DNA from 2 places in the Shinella sp. M27 genome. Region 1 is predicted to be linked to the other one. Evidence: predicted binding sites of a transcription regulator. Region 1 holds the regulator's gene; the other holds the start of a gene.
What was found. The regulator LexA, encoded in region 1, represses DNA repair genes until DNA is damaged. The targets are predictions, from matches to a motif close to TGTTCNNNNTGTGTTCNG.
Positions count from the first base shown of each region.

Region 2: a site for LexA is predicted at 3,153-3,170, ahead of ACOZK4_RS13040 (DNA recombination protein RmuC). Genes of this name have one in related genera too.

Region 1 covers NZ_JBLZPK010000034.1:74,003-80,024, forward strand. Annotated here, with positions in the region: gene gltA (citrate synthase) at 1-35, opposite strand, end outside; gene ACOZK4_RS14340 (ComEC/Rec2 family competence protein) at 341-2,869, shown strand; gene lexA (transcriptional repressor LexA) at 3,004-3,732, opposite strand; gene glp (gephyrin-like molybdotransferase Glp) at 3,826-5,049, opposite strand; gene moaC (cyclic pyranopterin monophosphate synthase MoaC) at 5,049-5,543, opposite strand; gene trpC (indole-3-glycerol phosphate synthase TrpC) at 5,543-6,022, opposite strand, start outside.
Region 2 covers NZ_JBLZPK010000032.1:162,040-168,061, reverse strand. Annotated here, with positions in the region: gene ACOZK4_RS13050 (methyl-accepting chemotaxis protein) at 1-694, opposite strand, end outside; gene ACOZK4_RS13045 (ribokinase) at 981-1,883, opposite strand; gene ACOZK4_RS13040 (DNA recombination protein RmuC) at 1,927-3,120, opposite strand; gene def (peptide deformylase) at 3,244-3,768, shown strand; gene fmt (methionyl-tRNA formyltransferase) at 3,862-4,806, shown strand; gene truA (tRNA pseudouridine(38-40) synthase TruA) at 4,806-5,549, shown strand; gene ACOZK4_RS13020 (hypothetical protein) at 5,546-6,022, opposite strand, start outside.

The sequences.
Region 1 (6,022 bases):
CCACCGATCGATACACCCGCGCTAGTTCCTGTCATGACGATCCTCCGTTGTTTCGAATGGTGGCACGCAGTTGTGCCGCACCCATGAACATGCTCGTTTTGCTAGCCCATTTACGGTGCCCTGCCAAGCGATACCAAAGGCAAATTGTGCACTGCGAAAATAAGCTTTCCGGCAACGCAATATCTACCGTTTCGGTGAAGTTGCAAGCAACCTTTGAGAGTGCTCGCGCAATTGCGGAGGGCGCATCCTTTCTTGCTGACTTAGTATTTTTCGCGCCTACTGTTGATTGAGGATTTTTGTCGTCGATTGCATTATGGTGGCAGGAAAAGGGGCCGAGGCCATGGCCAAGGTGAAGGAGGCGGAGGGACGGGAAGCGCTGCGCGAGGCCGATGCCTGGCGGACGCTTTCTGATGTCTCTTCGCCACCGGCGGTGCTCGAGGATGGTACACGCCCGAAAGCGCCGCTAGCCACTCTGGGGCGGATCGAAGGCCGCCTTCGCCACGTCCTCCTGCCGTGGCGAGACGTGCACGCCGCCTTTGCGGAGGAGCGGGCACACGGCCATTTCTTTCTGTTCGTGCCGGTCTTCCTCGGCGCGGGAGCAGCACTCTGGTTTGCGGCTATCTCCGATCCCTCCGTTCTCGCCCTCCTTTTCATCGCTTTCATCACCTTCTGGCCTGCCTGGCGCCTGCGACACCGGGAAGACTGGCGAGCGCTTGCCGCAGGCGCTGCGTTTCTCGTGCCCATCGGCATGCTGCTGGCGGCCTTCGAAAGCGCCCGGCTCGACACCGTCCTGCTCGATGCGCCCGTGACCACCGAGATCACCGGCCGCGTGCTGTCGCGCGAAAGCGACGGGCGAGGTGCAATACGCTATCGCATTGCCCTTACGGCGACACGCGATCCCACCTTGAAACGTGCGCCTGATGTGGTGACGGTTCTCGCCCGCAACAGGCACGAACCGATCGCGATCGGCGACGGCATTGCCGGCCGCGCGCGGCTCAATCCGCCCTCCGGTCCCGCATTGACCGGGCTCAACGATTTTGCCTTCGACGCCTATTTCGCCGGCACCGGGGCGGTCGGCTATTTCTACAAGGCGCCCGAACGGGTTGCAGCGGCGCCGGCCGGTCTGGAGGAGCGGATCCGGAAGGAAATCGCGACGTGGCGCAACAATCTGACCGAGCATATCCGTAGCCGGATCGATGGTGATGCCGGCGCGATCGCCGCCGCCTTGGTGACGGCCGAACAGCGTGCGATCAGCCCGGAAACGGTGGAGGCGTTGCGGCAGGCGGGGCTTGCCCATGTGCTGGCGATTTCCGGGCTGAACATGGTGCTTGCGGCCGGCACATTTCTTGTCGGCGCACGCATGCTGATGGCACTGATCCCCGGCTTTGCCGAGCGATATCCGGCAAAGAAAATCGCCGCCGTCGGGGCGCTCGTCATGGTGACGCTCTATATACTCGTGTCGGGTGGGGCACTTTCGGCGGTGCGTTCGTGGATCATGATCTGTGTCATGCTCGTCGCCGTGCTGTTCGGACGGTCGGCGATCAGCTTGCGCAACGTCGCCCTTTCGGCCATCCTCATCCTAGTGGTCACGCCCTCGGCCATCACCAATCCCGGTTTCCAGATGTCCTATGCCGCAACGCTGGGGCTGGTCGCCGGTTATGCGGCATGGCGCGAGCGACCGGTGAAACGGGAGGGCCGGGGCGGCGTGTTGCCGGCTGCCGGCGGTTTGACCGGCCGCTTCCTCGGCGGATTGGTGCTCTCCTCGCTGATCGGCGGTTTTTCGACGCTGATCTATTCGATCCACCACTTCAACCGGATTCCGGCCTACGGGTTGGCGGGCAACCTCCTCACCATGCCCGCCATCAGCGCCATCGTCATGCCCTTCGGCCTTGTCGCCGTGCTGCTGATGCCCTTCGGACTGGATGCCGTCCCTTTCGCCATCATGGGCAAGGGGATCGAGTGGATGATCACCCTGTCCAACTGGGTGGCCAGCTGGAAAGGCGAGATCGTCACCGGCCGCATTCCGCCTGCCGCCTTCCTGCTGATCGGCTTCGGCGGCGGGCTCGTCTGCATCCTGCGCACACACCTTCGCCATGCCGGTACATTGCTCGTGCTGATCGGCGTTGCCATCGCATTCTGGCCAGGTGATCCCGTAAGGCCCGAGGTCCTGATCTCGGAGGACGGTCGCCTCGTTGCTATCCTGCGCGACGATGGCGTTGCAACGAACCGTGCCCGTCCGCCGGATTTCGTCTACGCGCAATGGCGCCGGGCCTTGCGGCTGGGCGACGTCGTCAAGCCGACGATGAGAAAGTCCGCCGGTTTGACAGTTGAAGAGGAAGCTACCGCAGTCGAAACCGCGAAAAAGCGAAAATCGTCACGCCACCGGGTAAACCGCGAAAAGGCGAAAGCGGCCATGGCGTCTGCGTTCTACGCGGCAGCAAGCCAGGCGGGTTTCATCTGCGAGACGAAGGCTTTCTGCGTGGCTGTTTCATCAAACGAATGGCGCATCGTCACGCTTGACGACGTCGCATTTCTTGGCACGGCCTGCGACGCCGCAGACCTCGTCGTCACGCAGGCGCCGCTTCGGATCGCTGCGTGCCGCTCCGGCGCAAGGCTCATCACCGCTCGTCATCTACGGCGAACCGGCGCCCTGGAAATCATCCCCGGCGAAGAGGAAAATGCACCGTTGATACTGGAAGCCAGCATAATACCAGCTATCGAAACGCTGGATCGCCCGTGGTCGCGCCATCGGACTTATGATTGGCGAACCGGAACGTATACGAGTGGCAACGCAGAGGGAGAACGCCCTCAACGCGACACTCAAGGCGAAATCAATGAAACCGACGCAGCCATTTCGAGCGACTTCTGAATTGAGCAGCTGAGTTGGCCGGCAGCATAAACCATTTCCTGAACCAAAAGCTCCCGCACCTTCACCTCGAAGGCCGCACAGTCCATGAAAGCCAATGTCCTGGGGGCACGTACGAAGTCTCGAGTTTGGCCTGGTTAGTTGTAGCGCCGAATAAGGCCCACAAGCTTGCCCTGGATTTTGACGCGATCCGGACCGAAGATGCGGGTTTCATAAGCAGGGTTTGCGGCTTCCAGCGCAATCGACGCACCCTTGCGGCGGAAGCGCTTCAGCGTGGCTTCTTCATCGTCGACGAGGGCTACGATGATTTCGCCGGGATTGGCACTGCTGGTATCGCGAATGATGACCGTGTCGCCATCGAAGATGCCGGCTTCGATCATCGAATCGCCCTTTACCTCGAGCGCATAGTGCTCGCCGACGCCGATCATTTCGGCCGGGACAGTGATATCATGCGTGTTGTTCTGGATGGCGGAGATCGGCACGCCGGCGGCAATGCGGCCCATGACGGGTACGGAGACCGAGGAGGGCATGACATCCGACTGCGGTGTTGCGACACGCTGGGAGGGCGCCGGCGCCATCGGTTGTTTGCCGCGGCTGCCTTCGACGACGGTGGGTGAGAACCCACGGCGGGGCTGCTGGCTCGGCGAATAGGCCTCGGGAAGCTTGATGACTTCCAGTGCCCGCGCCCGGTTCGGCAGGCGGCGGATGAAGCCGCGCTCTTCAAGCGCCGTGATGAGGCGATGGATGCCGGATTTGGAGGCCAGATCCAGGGCATCCTTCATCTCGTCGAAAGACGGCGGAATACCGGATTCCTTCATACGCTCATGAATGAACAGGAGCAGTTCCTGTTGTTTGCGCGTCAGCATGGTCTCTCCACCGAGAATCGTGAAACAAATCCAGAACAGACACTATATGTTCCATATGTGTTCCGCAAGGGGCTGCTGAAACAATAATACAGTTCAGAGGGTTGGCTGGCGTACCAGAAGCACGTCGCAGGGCGAGCCGGCTTCGATGGCGGGCGCGTTCGGCGGGCGGATGAGCAGGCCTTCGGATTCGGCGAAGATCCGCATCATCGAGGAATCTTGTTTGTCGAAGGGTGTCACGCGAAGCTCTCCATCCGGACCGCGGGTAATACGCGCGCGAACATAGTCCTGCCGGTGGTCGTTTTCCTTGATCGGCACGGCGGTGACGGCCTTGTAAACGCGGTCATTCGCCGGCAGGCGGGCGAGGCGGCGCGTCAGCGGCTCCAGGAAAAGCAGCGCGCAGACGAGGCTGGAGACGGGATTGCCCGGCAGGCCGACGATCTGGATATCGCCAAGGCGGCCGACCATCAGCGGTTTTCCGGGACGCATGGCGATGCGCCAGAAATCGAGTTCCATGCCGGCTTCGCCGAGCACCGGCTGCACGAGATCGAAATCGCCGACCGAGGCGCCGCCGAGTGTGACGAGCACGTCGATATCCAAGGCAAGTGCCCTCTGCACGGCCTCGAGGATCGCCTTTTTGTCGTCGCCGACAATGCCGAGGTCGATGATCTCGGCACCGGAAGCGCGCGCGATGGCGGAGACGCCGTAGGTGTTGGAGGCGATGATCTGGCTGGCGCCGGGCGGCGTGCCGGGCGTGACGAGTTCGTCGCCGGTGGCGAGCACGGCGATGCGGGGGCGGGCGTAGACCGTGAGCTCGGCGTGGTTCATCGCGGCGGCGACGGTGAGGCGGCCGGAATCGAGCACGTCGCCGGCCTTGAGCAGGACGTCGCCTTCCGAAAAATCCTGGCCGCGCGGGCGGATATGGCGGCCCTTGGGCGTCATGAAGGTGGTGCGGACGCGGCCATCGTCCAGCTTTTCGGCGTCTTCCTGCAGCAATACCGTATCGGCGAAGGCAGGCAGCGGCGCGCCGGTGAAGATGCGCACGGCATCGCCGGGGCCGGCTGTTCCTTCGAAGGCGTGACCGGCCGCCGAGGTGCCGACGACCTTGAGGATCGATCCGAGCGCGGCGATATCGGCATGGCGAACGGCGTAGCCGTCCATGGCGGAATTGTCGAAGGGCGGCTGGGTGAGGCGGGCGGCGACGTCTTCTGCCAGCACGCGGCCTCCCGCGTCATGGAGCGAAACCGTTTCCGTCCGTTGCGTGGGCTTGGCCGCGGAAAGCAGGCGGTCGAGGGCGTCGGCAACGGGAAGAAGGGACATCAGGGATCTCTGCGTTTGTAATCACCGGAGCGGCCGCCGGATTTTTCGGCAAGGCGCACGCCGCCGATCTCCATTTCGCGGTCGGCCGCCTTGGCCATGTCGTAGATCGTGAGGCACGCGACACTGACGGCGGTCAGCGCCTCCATCTCGACGCCGGTGCGGCCGGTGAGCTTCGCCATCGCTTCGATCCGCAGACCGGGCAGGGCATGGTCCTCGCGGATATCGACCGTCACCTTGGTCAGCATCAAGGGATGGCAGAGCGGGATGAGATTGGACGTCTGCTTGGCGGCCATGATGCCGGCCAGTCGTGCCGTACCGATGACGTCGCCCTTCTTGGCGTCGCCCTTGAGGATCAGGTCGAGCGTTTCCGGCGCCATGCGGATGAAACCTTCGGCCACGGCAATGCGCACGGTCTCGGCCTTGTCGCCGACATCGACCATGTGCGCTTCGCCGGAGGCGCCGATATGGGTGAGCGTGCGGCCGTTCTCGGCCATCATTCCGCTGCCAGCATGCCGGCGGAGCCGGTCAGCAGTTCGCGCGTGGCGCCCGTCACGTCGTCCTTGCGCATCAGGCTTTCGCCGACGAGGAAGGTGGAGATGCCGACCTTGCCGAGGCGCGTACAATCGGCATGGGTGAAGATGCCGCTTTCGCCGACGAGCAGACGATCCTCCGGCACCATGCCGGCGAGCTTTTCGGAGACGGCGAGATCGACTTCGAAGGTGCGCAGGTTGCGGTTGTTGATGCCGACGAGCTTGGACTTGAGCTTCAGCGCCCGCTCCATCTCTTCTTCGTCATGCACCTCGATCAGCACGTCCATGCCGAGCGAAAAGGCGGCGTCTTCCAGCATCTTGGCCGTGTCGTCGCTGAGCGAAGCCATGATGAGCAGGATGCAATCCGCACCCCAGGCGCGGGCTTCCAGCATCTGGTAGCTGTCGAACATGAAATCCTTGCGCAAGGCCGGAAGCGCGCAGGC
Region 2 (6,022 bases), on a different contig from region 1:
TGACGCGGCCTTCGCCGAAGGGCTTCAGCTGGCTGAGCTTTTCATAGAGTGTCTTCAGCGACACGTCGACGCCGGTGACGCCGATCATCTTGCCGTTGACATTGACCGGATAGGCGATGGAGGCCATCGTCAGGCCGTCGCCGGTGGAGGTTTCCTGGTAGGGCTGGCTCATCGCGCCCTTGCCGCTCTTTGCCGCGAGCCCATACCAATCTGCCTTGTAGTCGGATTCGAAAGTCGACAGCGTGATCGAGCCGTCCTTACGCTTCGTCCAGTAAGGGTTGAACGAACCGTCCTTGAACGTGCCGGTCTCCAGCTGTTCCGCCGTCTCGCGCGACTTTCCGTCGAAGGCGTTCGGCTCTTCGGCAAACCAGCTGCCGAGCGCGAAGCTGTTCTTCTCGGTATTCGCCTTGAGGATGGCGACGACGTCCTTGCGGTCCAGGAAGCCGGCCGCATGGCCCTGCTCGATGACACCGCCCATGGCGCGCGCGGCGCCCGCAAGCGCGCCGATATCGGCTGCGATGTCGGAGGCGATCGCCTTCGCTTCGGTATCGGCCTGCGTATAGACGAGGTCGGAAACGCGGCTCTGGGTCTGGTGAATAAGAACGGTGTTGGACGCAAGCAGTACCAGGGCGATCGTGCCGCCGGTGACCGCTATGAGCTTCGTCGCGAGCGACTTGGCCTTGAACTTGAACATGAAATCCTCACGATGATAGACGTCCGCGGCGGACGGCCGCGAAGAAGCACATTCGGCAGGGTGGTCTCCATCATGGAGGGCGGGGCGCAGGACCAGCGCCAGAGACGGTCCGCGGCCTTCAAGGCGCAGTGTCTGCGGACTTCAGTAACCGATAAAATATTAATAAATAACCAAGCGTCGATGCTACGAAACGGCTCAACCGATTGAATTCTCAGGCGCCGCAAGCAATACGACGCCTGGTTTTCCATTTGCGAATTTCGACTGACGTAACAGTTGTGTAGCGCGCCTAGATCTTCGCATCGACGGTTGCGGCAAAGGGAATGGACGGCTGGGCACCCGGCTTGAGGCAGGCAAGCGAGCCCGCAACGGAGGCGCGGCGCAGCGCATCCTTGAACGCGAGACCGGCATCGAGCGAGGCTGCGAGATAGCCGCAGAAGGTATCGCCCGCCCCCACCGTATCGACCGGCTCGATGGCAAGGCCCGCAGCGCGGAAGATTTCACCCTTGCGGATCGCGATGACACCATCGGCGCCGAGCGTCACGATGATCGTCTGGCTGCTTTCGGCATGCAGCGCCCGCAGGGTCGCCTCGCGCGCCTCGTCCGACAATTCACCCTTGCCGACATAGAGATCGAATTCCGTCTCGTTGGCGACGAGAATATCGGCCATGGCGCCAAGGCGGCGGGCGTCGGCGCCGAAGGGAGCGATGTTGACGATCGAGGTGACGCCCTTCTGCTTGGCGGCGACAAGGGCCGCCTCGATGGAGCCGTTGAGGATCTCGAATTGCAGCATGAGGTAGTCGCCGCGCGTCATCGCGCCGACGGTCCGCCGGGCATCCTCATCGGTGACGGTGGCGTTGGCACCCGGTACGACGACGATGACGTTTTCGCCGTCATCGTCGGCAACCAGGATATGGGCGGTGCCCGTGGCCTCGGCGGCATACCGCACGCCGTTGAGATCGACGGCGGCATCGGCGAGCAGCGCGAGCGCCTGGCTGCCGAGGCGGTCGTCGCCGACGGCGCCGGCCATGCGCACCATAGAGCCGGCGCGGCGGGCGGCGAGCGCCTGATTAGCGCCCTTGCCGCCGGCAGCGGTGGTGAAGCTGGTGCCCATGACGGTTTCGCCGGGCTTCGGCAGGCGTTCTGGCGTGGCGATGAGGTCCATGTTGATGGAGCCGAAGACGGTGATCATGAGAGCTGCCCCTGTTGTTTCCGCCGGACACTGCCTGAGGCGGTCAGTCCTCGTCAACTATCCTCAAGCGCAACTGGCCCGACCGGCTTTCAACTGTTGCCTCGGCCTGTGAAGAAGGTGCCGAAATCGTCTCGAATTCCAGCTCGCCGATGCGCGCGCCGCGGCGCGCAAGCTTTTCCGTCGATGTGAGAATCAGGTCGACATCCTTCTGCGCCGAGGTGAAATGGCCGTGCAGCTTGCGCACCCGGTCGTCGAGCCGCGTCAAATCGTCCATCAGCCTGACGACCTCGCCCTGGATGACATGGGCCTGCTCGCGCATGCGCTGGTCTTTCAGGAGCGCCTGGAGCACCTGCACGGAGAGCATCAAAAGCGATGGCGAGACGATGACGATGCGGGCGCGGTGCGCCTTCTGCACGACGGCCTCGAACGTCTCGTGGATGCTGGCGAAGATCGATTCCGAGGGCACGAAGAGGAAGGCTGTGTCCTGCGTCTCGCCGGCAATCAGGTATTTTTCCGAGATGTCCCGGATATGGGTCTCCATGTCACGGCGAAACTGCTGGGCGGCAACCTTGGCCGCCTCCGGCGAACGCCCGTCCGACATGGCGTTCCAGGCCTCCAGCGGAAACTTCGCATCGACGACGAGGGGCGGCTGGCCGTTCGGCATGCGAATAGTGCAGTCCGGGCGCACGCCGTTGGAAAGTTGCGCCTGGAACTGGTAGGCGCCCGACGGCAGCGCGTCGGCGATGATCGTCTCCATGCGCGACTGGCCGAAGGCGCCGCGCGTCTGTTTGTTGGAGAGAATGGCCTGCAGGCCCACGACGTCCTTCGCCAGCGACTGGATGTTGGTCTGGGCGGTGTCGATGACGGCAAGACGCTCCTGCAGGCGGCGCAGGTTCTCATGCGTCGAACGGGTCTGTTCGGAAATCGACTGGCCGAGCCGCTGGGTCAGTCCGTCGAGCCGCGTGTTGATCGCCTGGTTGGTCTCCGACTGCTTGGCGCCGAACACCTCGGCCATGGCGGCGACACGCCCCTGCATTTCCGTCTGCGCCTTCAGAAGCTCGGTGAACCGCAGTTCCGCGATCGCGGCCTCTTCGCGCTGGCGCGTCTGGCTGCGGCGTGCCGATATCAGGCCGAAGACGCCGAGAAACACAGCCGCAAGCAATACCAGCACCGGACCGGGACCACCGAGCCGCGCGAGCAGAGAGGAAATGAGGCTGTCGAAGGAAGGATCAATCATGCCGTGACCATACCATGGATTGACACGAAAACCAGATCATAACGTGAACAAATTCACCGATCCAGCCACGAGGACGAGGCCAAAGCCGATTGAAAGCGCAAAAAAACCGCGCTAAGGAGGCGCATGACCATCAAGCCGCTGATTATCCTTCCCGATCCGATCCTTCGCCAGGTTTCGAGCACAATCGAGACCATCGACAGCGAAGTGACGAAGCTCGCCGACGACATGCTCGAAACCATGTACGATGCGCCCGGCATCGGCCTTGCCGCCATCCAGATCGGTATTGCGCGCCGCATGCTCGTGCTCGACGTGTCGAAGGACGGCGAGGACAAGCAGCCGCTCGTCTTCATCAACCCCGAGATCGTCGCCTCCACGGATGCGCGTTCGGTCTATGAGGAAGGCTGCCTGTCGATCCCGGATTATTATGCCGAGGTCGAACGCCCGGCCGGCATTACCGTCAAGCATCTCGACCGCGACGGCAAGCAACAGCTGACGGAGGCCGACGGCCTGCTCGCGACCTGCCTGCAACACGAGATCGACCACCTGAACGGCGTGCTGTTCATCGACCATATTTCCAAGCTGAAACGCGAAATGGTGATCCGCAAGTTCACCAAGGCCGCGAAGATGCGCGGCAGCAAGGCGCTCTGAGCCCACTTGCAGCAGCGGCTTTTGTTTTCACGCAATTCCGGATGCAAAACCGCTTTGCACCTTTGCTGGAATTGCTTTCACGGAGACTGACCGATGGCCCTTCGCATCATTTTCATGGGCACGCCGGATTTCTCCGTTCCCACGCTGGCGGCCCTCAAGCAAGCCGGCCACGAGATCGTCGCCGTCTATTCGCAGCCGCCCCGCCCCGCGGGCCGGCGCGGCCTGGAACTGGTGAAATCGCCGGTGCATCAGGCCGCCGAACTGCTCGGCATTCCTGCCCACACGCCCGTCAATTTCCGTGAAGAGGCCGATCGCGAGGCGTTTCGCGCGCTGGATGCGGACGTGGCCGTCGTCGTCGCCTATGGGCTACTGTTGCCGGAGGCGATCCTGTCGGGCACGCGTCTCGGCTGCTATAACGGCCATGCCTCGCTCTTGCCGCGCTGGCGCGGAGCCGCTCCCATCCAGCGGGCGATCATGGCCGGCGATGCCGAGACCGGTATGATGGTCATGAAGATGGACAAGGGGCTCGACACCGGCCCCGTCGCGATGACCACCCGTATTGCGATCACGGATACGATGACAGCCGGCGAGTTGCACGACAAGCTGATGCAGGCGGGCGGCAAACTGATGGTGGAGGCCATGGCGAAGCTCGAGGCCGGCGACCTGCCGCTGACGCCGCAGGCCGACGACGGGGTGCTCTATGCTGCCAAGATCGACAAGGCAGAGACGCGCATCGACTTTTCCCGGCCCGCTCGGGACGTGCACAACCATATCCGCGGCCTCTCGCCCTTCCCCGGCGCATGGTTCGAATTGCCGATTGCCGGCAAGCCGGAGCGCGTGAAGGTTCTGGCAAGTGCGCTTGCTGCCGAAACAACCGCCAGCCCAGCCGGCACGGTGATCGACGACCATCTGACCATTGCCTGCGGCGATGGCGGAACGATGAGGCTCGTGCGCTTGCAGAAGGCCGGCGGCAAGCCGCTCGATGCCGGCGATTTCCTGCGCGGCACACCGCTGCCCAGCGGTACGAGGCTCGCCTGATGCCGCGCTATCGTCTGCGCATCGAATATGACGGCACACCCTATGTCGGCTGGCAGCGGCAGGACAACGGCCCCTCCGTGCAGGGCGCCATCGAGGCGGCGATCCTGTCGCTGACGGGCGAGACCGTTTCCATTCGCGGCGCGGGGCGCACGGATTCCGGCGTGCATGCCATGGGGCAGATTGCCCATGCTGATCTTTCGCGGCCCTGGAAGGAACACACGCTGCGCAACGCGCTCAACGCTCATCTCGGCATGGCGCGTGAGCGTGTCGCTATTCTCGACGCCACCGAAGTGCCTGATGATTTCGATGCGCGGTTTTCCGCGAAGAAGCGGCACTATCTCTACCGCATCATTTCGCGCAAGGCGCCGCTGGCGCTGGAAGCGAAGCGCGCCTGGTTCGTCGCGAATGACCTCGATCATGAGGCCATGCATGAAGCCGGGCAGATGCTGGTCGGCCGGCATGATTTCACGACGTTTCGCGCCGCCCAGTGCCAGGCGAACAGCCCGATCCGCACCATCGACCGGCTGGAGGTGACGCGCAACGGCGATCTCATCGAGATGTGCGTCTCCGCGCAGAGTTTCCTGCACAACCAGATCCGCTCGTTTGCCGGCACGCTGAAGCTTGCGGGCGAAGGCAAGTGGACGGCGGACGATGTGCGCAAGGCGCTGGAAGCCCAGGACCGCAAGGCCTGCGGGCCGGTGGCCCCGCCGGATGGCTTGTACTTCATGGCGGTCGATTATTAAGCCGGCAGCGTGCCGAGCAGGCCCTGCAATTCCTGCCCGGCGATCATCGGCGGCAGCACGAAAATCGCCGTGATGGCCGCGGCGAGCAGCGTCTGCTTGCCGACGCACATCCAGACCAGCCGGAACTGGAGCACGACGCTTGCGCCGAAGATCGCGTAGAGAAGCAGGCCGGCAAAGGGAGCGCTGGCGGGCAGGACCAGAGTGAGCGCGAAGGGAATGGCCGCGGCATAGGCGAAGGGCACGGCGATCCAGTTGCTTGCCGTCACGACGGTCGCGAGGTACTTGCCGTAACCAAGGGGGCGGGCGAGCACGGCCAGCAACGCCAGCGGCAGCAGCCAGCCGACAAGGTCGATGAAGGCGAGCTTCACGAAGAAGGTGACACCGGCATATGTCTCCGCCGGCATGCCGGCGAGATAGTAGAGCCGCCACGACGCCCAGATGACGGCGAAGGCGGGCAGGCACCAGAGCACAGC